One region of the Streptomyces sp. SCL15-4 genome, then DNA from elsewhere that is predicted to be linked to it. Evidence: riboswitches for the same ligand, from Rfam matches in the RefSeq annotation. Region 1 holds a riboswitch; each other region holds the start of a gene.

Region 1 (3,308 bases):
CTGCCGACGACGACGGTCGGCAGCACGAACGGCACCGTGACGACGGCCCGCAGCACCTGTCTGCCGGGGAAGTCGAGGCGGGCGAAGACATACGCGGCGGGCAGGGCGAGCAGCAGGGTGAGCGCGGTGGAGGCGAGCGCCTGCCAGGTGGTGAACCACAGCACGTGCCGGATGTCGGGACGGGCGACGACGTCCGCGATCCGCCCGAGCTGCCAGGTGCCGTCCGTCCTCAGCCCGCGGGTGACGATCGCGGCTACGGGCCAGGCGAAGAACAGCGCGAAGAACGCGACGGGCAGGGCCATCAGCCCGAGCCGCGCCGCGCTCCCGCGCCGGTCGCGCACCTTGGCGGTCACTTCAGTACGAGCGACGTCCACGAGGAGACCCACTGGTCGCGGTTGGCGGCGATTCTGTCGGGGGCCAGGGTCTCGGGGTCCTTGGCGGCCGGACCGTACTTGGTGAAGTCGGCCGGCACGGGGACGCCCTCGACGACCGGGTAGACGAACATGTTCAGCGGCATGTCCTGCTGGAACTCCCGGGTGAGCAGGAAGTCGAGGAACGCCTTGCCGCCCGCGGGGTTCTTCGCGTTGCTCAGCAGCCCGGCGTACTCGGTCTGCCGGAAGCAGGTGCCGTACGCCACCCCGGTCGGGGCGGTCGCGGGCCGCTTCTTGGCGTAGATCACCTCGGCGGGCGGGGAGGAGGCGTACGACACCACCAGCGGCCGGTCACCGCCGGCCTTCCTGCCCTCGGAGGACCCGGAGAACTCCTGGTAGTACGCCTGCTCCCAGCCGTTGACGACCTTCACGCCGTTGGCCCGGAGCTTCTTCCAGTACTCCGGCCAGCCCTTGTCGCCGAACCGCGCGGCGCTGCCGAGCAGGAAGCCGAGGCCCGGCGAGGAGGTGCCCGCGTTCTCGGTGACGAGGAGGTTCTTGTACTCCGGCTCGGCGAGGTCGTCGAAGGACCGCGGCGGGGTCAGCTTGTGCGCGCTGAACCAGGCCTTGTCGTAGTTGACGCAGATGTCGCCGGTGTCGACGGGGGTGACGCGGTGCTTGTCCTGGTCGACGCGGTTCTCCGGCCGGACGGAGCCGGCGCCCTTCGGCTCGTAGGACTGGAACAGCCCGTTGTCCAGGGCCCGGGAGAGCAGGGTGTTGTCGACGCCGAAGAAGACGTCGCCCTGCGGGTTGTCCTTGGTCAGGATCGCCTTGTTGACGGCCTGCCCGGCGTCGCCGTCCTTGAGGACCCTGAGCTTGTACCCGGACCGCTTCTCGAAGTCCTTGACGACGCTCTTGGAGACGCTCCACGAGTCGTGGCTGACGAGGGTGACGGTCTTCGGGTCCGAGGACGGCCCGGAGCCCGACGAACCGCACGCGGACAGCGTGATCAGGCCGAGCCCCGCCGCCACGGCCACGAGGGTCTTGTTGTGCACTGGATGTCCTCCTGGGGGTTGGCCAGGAAGAGACGCGGCCCTGACCGGGCCGCCGCGAGGACGGCCCGGTCAGGGCGCAACAGCTTGAGTGATGACCGAACTTCCTACCCAGAATGACCTGGGCGAGGTTCAGAGGGTCTGCGGCCCGGTTGCCGCACTCTCAGCGCTGTGGCGCTCCCCTGTCGGAATATGAAGATATGTGGACGTGGTCAGATTACCGCTCGGTGGCCGCGAGCTGACCGCAGGCTCCGTCGATCTCCTGCCCGCGGGTGTCCCGGATGGTCACGGCCACCCCGTGCGCGGCGATGGCCTCCACGAACGCCTTCTCGTCCTCCGGCCGCGACGCGGTCCACTTCGACCCCGGCGTGGGGTTGAGCGGGATGAGGTTGACGTGCACGGGCTTGCCCCGGAGCAGCCGGCCGAGCCGGTCGCCGCGCCAGGCCTGGTCGTTGATGTCCCGGATCAGCGCGTACTCGATGGACAGCCGGCGGCCCGACTTCTCGGTGTACTCGAAGCCGGCGTCCAGCACCTCGCGCACCTTCCACCGCGTGTTCACGGGGACGAGGGTGTCGCGCAGCTCGTCGTCGGGGGCGTGCAGGGAGATCGCCAGCCGGCACTTGAAGCCCTCGTCGGCGAACCGGTGGATGGCCGGCACCAGCCCGACGGTGGAGACGGTGATCCCGCGCTGCGAGAGCCCGAGGCCGTCCGGAGCGGGGTCGGTGAGCGCCCGGATGGCCCCGACGACCCGGTTGTAGTTGGCGAGCGGCTCGCCCATCCCCATGAAGACGATGTTCGACAGCCGCGCCGGGCCGCCCGGCACCTCGCCGTCGCGCAGCGCCCGCATACCGTCCACGATCTGGTGGACGATCTCCGCGGTGGACAGGTTGCGGTCCAGTCCCGCCTGCCCGGTCGCGCAGAACGGGCAGTTCATCCCGCATCCGGCCTGTGAGCTGATGCACATGGTCACCCGGTCCGGGTAGCGCATCAGCACGGACTCGACCAGCGTCCCGTCGAACAGCCGCCACAGCGTCTTGCGCGTGGTCCCCTCGTCGGTGGACAGATGCCGGACGACGGTCATCAGCTCCGGGAACAGGGCTTCCTGGAGCCTGGCGCGCGAACCGGCGGGGATGTCGGTCCACTGCTCCGGGTCGTGCGCGTACCGCGCGAAGTAGTGCTGCGAGAGCTGCTTGGCACGGAACGGCTTCTCGCCGATCTCGGCCACCGCGTCCTTGCGCTGGGCGGGCGTGAGGTCGGCGAGATGCCGCGGCGGCTTCTTGGCTCCGCGCGGCGCGACAAAAGTGAGTTCTCCGGGCTTAGGCATGGCTCAACCAGTGTCGCAGATCCAACCGGGTGACCCGGAAAGCGTGCTCTCACCAGGTGACCGGCAGGGTTTTCGGGCCGCGGATCAGGCCCCGGCGCTGGAATGCGACCTCCTCGGCAGGTACGGCCAGCCGGATGGCGGGGAAGCGGGCCAGGACGGAGCCGATCACGACCTCGGCCTCCATGCGGGCCATGGCGGCGGCCAGGCAGTGGTGCGGGCCGTGACCGAAGGCCAGGTGGGCGAGGTGGTTCCGGTCGAAGTCCAGGGTGTCGGGGTCGGGGAACGCGCCGGGATCGCGGTTGGCCGCGAGGTAGGCGTTGTAGACCACGTCACCGGCGCGGATCAGCCGGCCGCCGACCTCGACGTCCTCGGTGGCGATCCGCGGGATGCCGACGCCGTTGCGGTGCGGGACGTAGCGGAACAGTTCCTCCACGGCCCGGGGCAGCAGTTCCGGCTCGCGGCGCAGCCGGTCGAGGTGGCCGGGGTGGGTGAGCAGCGCGTACATCATCGAGCCGCTGTTGCCGCGGACCGCGTGGCCGCCGCTGACCTGGACGGCGATCGCGA
Region 2 (3,308 bases), 3.5 Mb from region 1:
TCGGCGTCCATGATCCGGCCCGCCTCGATCAGGCGGCGGCCCTGGGCCAGGTCGCGCGGGCGGCCCACGGCCAGCAGGGCGACCAGGCGGCCCTCGCCGAGCCAGCACACCGTCCAGGACGGGCCCGCCGGGTCGCCGCGCCACACCGGGCGGTCGGCCGCGGTGTGGTGGCCGGCGTACTGCACGAACCGGCCGAACTGCTCCGACCAGAAGTAGGGCACCGGGTCGTAGACCGCCGGGGTCTCGCCGAGGATGTCCGCGGCGACCGTGCGCGGGCCCTGCAGGGCGTTGTCCCAGTGGTGCACCAGGAGCCGTTCGCCGTAGCGGGCCGAGGGGAAGGACGCGCAGTCGCCGACGGCGTACACATCCGGTACCGAGGTGCGCAGCCGGTCGTCGGCGAGAACCTCGCCGTGCGCGCCCAGCCCGACGCCGGAGCCGGCCAGCCAGGCGGTGGCGGGGCGGGCGCCGATGCCGACGACGACGGCGCCCGCGGGCAGCCGGGTGCCGTCGGCGAGCAGCACCGCGCCGGGCTCGACGCGGTCCACGCGCGCGCGGGTGCGCAGCGCGATGCCCGCGTCGGCGTACCAGCCGGCCATGGGCGCGGTGACCTCGGCGGGCAGGGCGCCGGCCAGCGGGTGGTCGGCGGCCTCCACGACGGTGACCGCGCAGCCGGCCTCGCGGGCGGCGGTGGCGAACTCGGCGCCGATCCAGCCGGCGCCCACGACCACGATGTCGTGCTGCCGGGCGAGCACGGGGCGCAGCCGTGCGGCGTCGTCGAGGGTGCGCAGCAGGTGCACGCCGGGCACGCCCTCGGCGCCGGGCAGCGTGACCGGTTCGGCGCCGGTGGCGAGGACCAACACGTCGTAGGTCACCACGCCGTGCTCGGTGTCCAGCTCGCGCGCGGCGGGCCTGAGGGCGCGCACCTCGCAGCCGAGCCGCAGTTCGACGCCGAGGGACTCGAAGTCCACGTCGAAGGCGGAGCCCTCGGCCGTGCCGAGCAGCACCGCCTTCGACAGCGGCGGCCGGTCGTACGGCTGGTGCGGTTCGGCGCCGATGACGGTCACCGGGCCCTTGAAGCCCTGTTCCCGCAGGGCGACCGCGGTCTGCACCCCGGCCATGCCCGCGCCGACGACGACCACGCGCCGCTCCTGTGCCGTGCCCTCGTGCGGTGTCTGCTCGCTCACGCGATCACCTTAGACACATGACGGAACGTCAGTCAGCGGGTGTGCTCGGTGACCTGCTCCACAACGCTGGTGCCACGGCCCGGCGCGGACTCCCACTCCCAGGTCTCCGCCAGCCGCAGCCGCCCGTCCGCCAGTTCCTCGACCATGGACACGCAGTGCCCGGAGGCGGTCGTCCCGTCGGTCCTGAGCTGCACGTACCGGAAGTCCAGCCGGTCCCCCTCACGGGTGCCGACCAGATGGCCGCGCACGACATCGCCGCCCGCGTAGTCGGCCCAGATCTCGCCGTCCTTCTCGTGGTAGGCGAACCGGGTGCGGGTGCCCACCTGGCCCGGGGCCTGGTCCGACACGGGGGCGAAGAACAGTCCGTCGAGCGAACGGGCCATGAAACGGGGCTCCCTTACGGGTGAGGAGGACGGCGGGCTAGGGTGGCCACCGTACAAGCACTCGCGGGAGCCCGGACGACCGGGCTGAGAGGGAGGCTCGCGGCCTCCGACCGTACGAACCTGATCCGGGTCATGCCGGCGAAGGGAGGGGCTTACCGCCCATGTCGTCACGTACGTCCGACGTCCTCGTCATCGGGGGCGGGATCATCGGCCTGGTCACGGCCTGGCGTGCCGCGCAGCGCGGGCTCGCCACGGCCGTCGTGGACCCCGGACCCGGGGGCGGGGCCGCCCGGGTGGCGGCCGGGATGCTGGCCGCGGTCACCGAGCTGCACTACGGCGAGGAGACCCTGCTCGGCCTGAACCTGGCGTCCGCGCACCGCTATCCGCAGTTCGCGGCCGAGCTGACCGAGCTGACCGGCCACGACCTCGGCTACCGCCGCTGCGGCACCCTCGCCGTCGCGCTGGACGCCGACGACCGCGCCCACCTGCGCGAACTGCACGCCCTCCAGCAGCGCCACGGCCTGGAGTCGGAGTGGCTGACCGGGCGGGAGTGCCGGCGTCTGGAGCCGATGCTCGCGCCGGGGGTGCGCGGCGGGCTGCGGGTCGACGGCGACCACCAGATCGATCCGCGCCGGCTGGCCGCGGCCCTGGTCGTCGCCTGCGAGCGGTCCGGTGTGGCGTTCCACCGCGTCCGGGCCGAGCGCCTGGACGTGGCCGGGGACCGGGCCGCCGGAGTCACCACGGCCGACGGGACCGCGCTCCACGCGGGGCAGGTGGTGCTCGCGGCGGGCAGCCTGAGCGGCTGCCTCGCGGGCGTGCCGGCCGAGGCGCTGCCTCCGGTGCGGCCGGTCAAGGGGCAGGTGCTGCGGCTGACCGTGCCGCCCCGGTACGCACCGTTCCTGAGCCGGACCGTGCGGGCCGTGGTGCGCGGCGGCCAGGTCTACCTGGTGCCCCGGGAGAACGGCGAGCTGGTCGTCGGCGCCACCAGCGAGGAGCTGGGCTGGGACACCACGGTCACCGCCGGCGGCGTGTACGAGCTGCTGCGCGACGCCCACGAGCTGGTGCCCGGCATCACCGAGCTGCCGCTCACCGAGACCCGGGCCGGACTGCGCCCCGGCTCCCCGGACAACGCGCCGCTGCTCGGCCCGTCCGCCCTGGCCGGACTGCTGCTGGCCACCGGGCACTACCGCAACGGGGTGCTGCTCACTCCGGTCACCGGGGACGTACTGGCGCACACCCTGGTCACCGGCGAGCTTCCGGAAGAGGCACGTCCGTTCACTCCCCGGCGCTTCGGCGCCGCACCCACGGAACAGCTGGAGCAGCCCGTATGAGCAACTCCGTCACCATCTCCGTCAACGGCGAACCCCGCCGCGTCGCTCCCGGCACCGCGCTGGACGCGCTGGTCGGCACCCTCACGGAGGCGCCGCGCGGGGTGGCCGCCGCCGTCAACGAGACCGTCGTCCCGCGCACCCGGTGGGCGACGACCGCGCTCGCCGAGGGCGACCGCGTCGAGGTCCTCACCGCCGTACAGGGAGGCTGAGCCATGGCCGACGACGCGCTGGTCCTCGGGGACCTGACCCTCTCCTCCCGGCTGATCATGGGCACGGGCGGGGCACCCAGCCTGGAGGTGCTGGAACGCGCGCTGGTCGCCTCCGGTACGGAGCTGACGACCGTCGCGATGCGCCGGGTGGACGCTTCCGTGCACGGCTCGGTGCTGTCGGTGCTGGAGAAGCTCGGCATC
Region 3 (3,308 bases), 1.7 Mb from region 1:
CGGCGGTGATCTTCCTGCTCACCGGCTACGTCCTGCGGGCGCTGAGCCCCGGGCAGACCCTCGCCCGGACCCTGCTCGCCACCGGCTGGGTGTTCGGCGCGCTGACCGCGGCGGCGACCCTGGTCGCCGCCGTCGGACTGCTGCTCGCCGCCCTGCGCAACCGCACCCCGGCGGACACCCGGGCCCGGGACGCCGCGGGCGAGGAGGAACTGGCGAGGGCCAGAGAGGCCTGGCGGGACGCCCTGCTGGAGCGCGGCATCCTGCCTTTCCTCCGGGAGGCGCTGGCCGAGTCCGGCCCGGCCGCCGCACGGCACCCGGTCCCGCCCGCGCCGACCGGCCGCATACCGCGCCTGGGCTACGACCGGCCGGGCTTCAGCAGTCCCGGCGACGGCACGGCGTCCGGCCGCCCCAGCTACACCAGCCCCGACTACACGAGCCCGGACTTCGGAGGCCCGGAGCACCGCCCCGAGTAGCCCGGCCGTACGCCGGGCCACCCGGCCTCCGAAGGCTCAGTCGGCGAGGGGCAGATACACCCGGTTGCCGGCCTCCGCGAACTCCTTCGACTTCTGGGCCATGCCCTCCTCGATCTCGGCCCGGCTGCCGCCGTGCTCCCGCCGGATGTCCTGGGAGATCTTCATGCTGCAGAACTTCGGGCCGCACATGGAGCAGAAGTGGGCCGTCTTGGCGGGTTCGGCCGGCAGGGTCTCGTCGTGGAACTCCCGTGCCGTGTCGGGGTCCAGGGCGAGGTTGAACTGGTCCTCCCACCGGAACTCGAAGCGGGCGTCGGACAGCGCGTCGTCCCACTCCTGCGCACCGGGATGCCCCTTGGCCAGGTCCGCCGCGTGCGCCGCGATCTTGTAGGTGATGACGCCGGTCTTGACGTCGTCCCTGTTGGGCAGGCCCAGGTGCTCCTTGGGCGTGACGTAGCAGAGCATCGCCGTGCCCCACCAGGCGATCATCGCGGCACCGATGCCGGAGGTGATGTGGTCGTACGCCGGCGCGACATCCGTGGTCAGCGGGCCGAGCGTATAGAACGGAGCCTCATCGCAGATCTCCTGCTGGAGGTCGATGTTCTCCTTGATCTTGTGCATCGGGACGTGCCCGGGGCCCTCGATCATCGTCTGTACGTCGAAGCGCCTGGCGATCCGGTTGAGTTCCCCGAGCGTCCGCAGCTCCGCGAACTGGGCCTCGTCGTTGGCGTCCGCGATCGATCCGGGCCGCAGGCCGTCACCCAACGAGTACGTGACGTCGTAGGCGGCGAGGATCTCGCACAGCTCCTCGAAGTTCTCGTACAGGAATGATTCCTTGTGGTGCGCCAGGCACCACGCGGCCATGATGGAGCCACCGCGCGAGACGATGCCGGTCTTGCGGTTGGCGGTGAGCGGGACGTACGGCAGCCGGACGCCCGCGTGGACCGTCATGTAGTCCACGCCCTGCTCGGCCTGCTCGATGACGGTGTCCTTGTAGATCTCCCAGGTCAGTTCCTCGGCCTTGCCGTCGACCTTCTCCAGCGCCTGGTAGAGCGGCACCGTGCCGATGGGAACGGGCGAGTTGCGCAGCACCCACTCGCGGGTGGTGTGGATGTTGCGGCCGGTGGACAGATCCATGACCGTGTCGGCGCCCCAGCGGGTCGCCCAGGTCATCTTCTCGACCTCCTCTTCGATGGAGGACGTCACCGCCGAGTTGCCGATGTTGGCGTTCACCTTCACCAGGAACCGTTTGCCGATGATCATCGGCTCGATCTCCGGGTGGTTGACGTTGGCCGGCAGCACGGCCCGGCCCGCCGCGATCTCCTCGCGGACCACCTCGGGCGAGACGTTCTCCCGGAGGGCCACGAACTCCATCTCCGGCGTGATTTCGCCCCGGCGGGCGTACGCGAGCTGGGTCACCGCCTGGCCGTCACGTCCGCGCCGCGGCTGGCGCGGGCGTCCGGGGAAGACCGCGTCCAGGTTGCGCAGCCCGCCGCGCGGCGAGGTGTGCTTGATCCCGTCGTCCTCGGGACGGACCGGCCGGCCCGTGTACTCCTCGGTGTCGCCGCGGGCGATGATCCAGTTCTCCCGCAGCGGCGGCAGGCCCCTGCGGACGTCCGTATCGGCGAGCGGATCGGTGTACGGGCCCGATGTGTCGTACAGCGTGACCGACTGCCCGTTCGTGAGATGCACCTGACGGACCGGCACCCGTAGGTCGGGGCGCGAGCCCTCGACATATGCCTTGTGCCAGCCGATGGACTTCCCGGCCTCCGCGGACTTGTCGTCCTGAGCGGAGGCAGGCGTGCGTGCGTCCTTGTTGGTCATGAGACCTACTCCCTACGCCGGCATTACCCGGTAACAGGTTCGGCGGTCGACGCAGCGGTTCCCGTAGGCCGACGCTTCCCGCGGAACATCGCTTGTTCCACGTGAAACATCGCCACCACGGAGGTCAGCGCCCTCTCAGCCCGGTGCTCCGAGCTCCCGCGTGTGCAAAGGTGCCTCCACGCTAGCGCCATGTATGGCGCGGTGAACAGTGGGCCCCCTCGCGTTCTTGGGATGATCGGGCGGTGACCAGCATGGAGCAGTACCCCCATCAGCCTTCCGAGCCGCACCGCCGAGACGGCTCGGAGCAGGCCGCCGGGCACGGCCACGCAGCCTCCGAGGGCGGCCGTGCCGCCGCTCCCGGGCACGGTCACTCGCACGGCCACAGCCACAGTCACGGCCCCGCCGCTCCCGTCTCCCTGCACCTGCGCAAAGTCATCGCGGCGGTCCTGGTCCCCTTCACCGCGGCGGTCCTGGTCGGCCTCGTGGTGCTCTGGCCCGGACAGACCCCGGCCCACAAGCGCACCGGCGTCGGCTTCGACCGTCAGACCCAGCAGGCCACGGTCACCCAGGTCGTCGAGCTGAGCTGCGCGTCGGCGAACGCCTCCGGAGTGCCCCCGACCGGCGACACCTCCACCGCCGAGGGCAGCTCGGCCCGGCAACAGGCCGACGGCACCTGCAAGAAGGCCACGATCCGGGTCGACACCGGTCAGGACAAGGGCCGTACCTTCACCGAGATCGTGCAGCCGGACCAGTCGCGCCAGCTCTCCCAGGGCGAGAAGGTCGTGGTCGCCTACGAGCCCTCGGCACCGAAGAACCTGCAGTACGCGGTGACCGATGTGAACCGCAAGTTCCCCATGACACTGCTCGCCGGAATCTTCGCGGTGGCCGTGGTCGTGGTGGGCCGGCTGCGCGGGGTCATGGCTCTGGTCGCCCTGGCCGTCAGCTTCCTGGTGCTGACGCTGTTCATCCTGCCGGCGATCCTCCAGGGATCTAATCCGCTGCTGGTGGCCGTCG

The links. A riboswitch is a leader RNA that binds a small molecule or an ion and turns the genes downstream of it on or off. The one in region 1 is predicted to bind thiamine pyrophosphate.
Region 2: another riboswitch for thiamine pyrophosphate. It lies ahead of thiO (glycine oxidase ThiO); the one in region 1 lies ahead of SCK26_RS11125 (thiamine ABC transporter substrate-binding protein).
Region 3: another riboswitch for thiamine pyrophosphate. It lies ahead of thiC (phosphomethylpyrimidine synthase ThiC); the one in region 1 lies ahead of SCK26_RS11125 (thiamine ABC transporter substrate-binding protein).

Annotation. Positions count from the first base shown of each region.
Region 1 covers NZ_JAOBTQ010000001.1:2,640,945-2,644,252, forward strand. Annotated here, with positions in the region: gene SCK26_RS11120 (iron ABC transporter permease) at 1-302, opposite strand, end outside; gene SCK26_RS11125 (thiamine ABC transporter substrate-binding protein) at 350-1,423, opposite strand; TPP riboswitch at 1,507-1,614, opposite strand; gene rlmN (23S rRNA (adenine(2503)-C(2))-methyltransferase RlmN) at 1,638-2,744, opposite strand; gene SCK26_RS11135 (cytochrome P450) at 2,794-3,308, opposite strand, start outside.
Region 2 covers NZ_JAOBTQ010000001.1:6,112,230-6,115,537, reverse strand. Annotated here, with positions in the region: gene SCK26_RS27430 (FAD-dependent oxidoreductase) at 1-1,139, opposite strand, end outside; gene SCK26_RS27425 (hypothetical protein) at 1,217-1,567, opposite strand; TPP riboswitch at 1,621-1,731, shown strand; gene thiO (glycine oxidase ThiO) at 1,729-2,898, shown strand; gene thiS (sulfur carrier protein ThiS) at 2,895-3,107, shown strand; gene SCK26_RS27410 (thiazole synthase) at 3,111-3,308, shown strand, end outside.
Region 3 covers NZ_JAOBTQ010000001.1:4,348,784-4,352,091, reverse strand. Annotated here, with positions in the region: gene SCK26_RS19030 (DUF4126 domain-containing protein) at 1-473, shown strand, start outside; gene thiC (phosphomethylpyrimidine synthase ThiC) at 510-2,294, opposite strand; TPP riboswitch at 2,287-2,464, opposite strand; gene SCK26_RS19020 (YibE/F family protein) at 2,546-3,308, shown strand, end outside.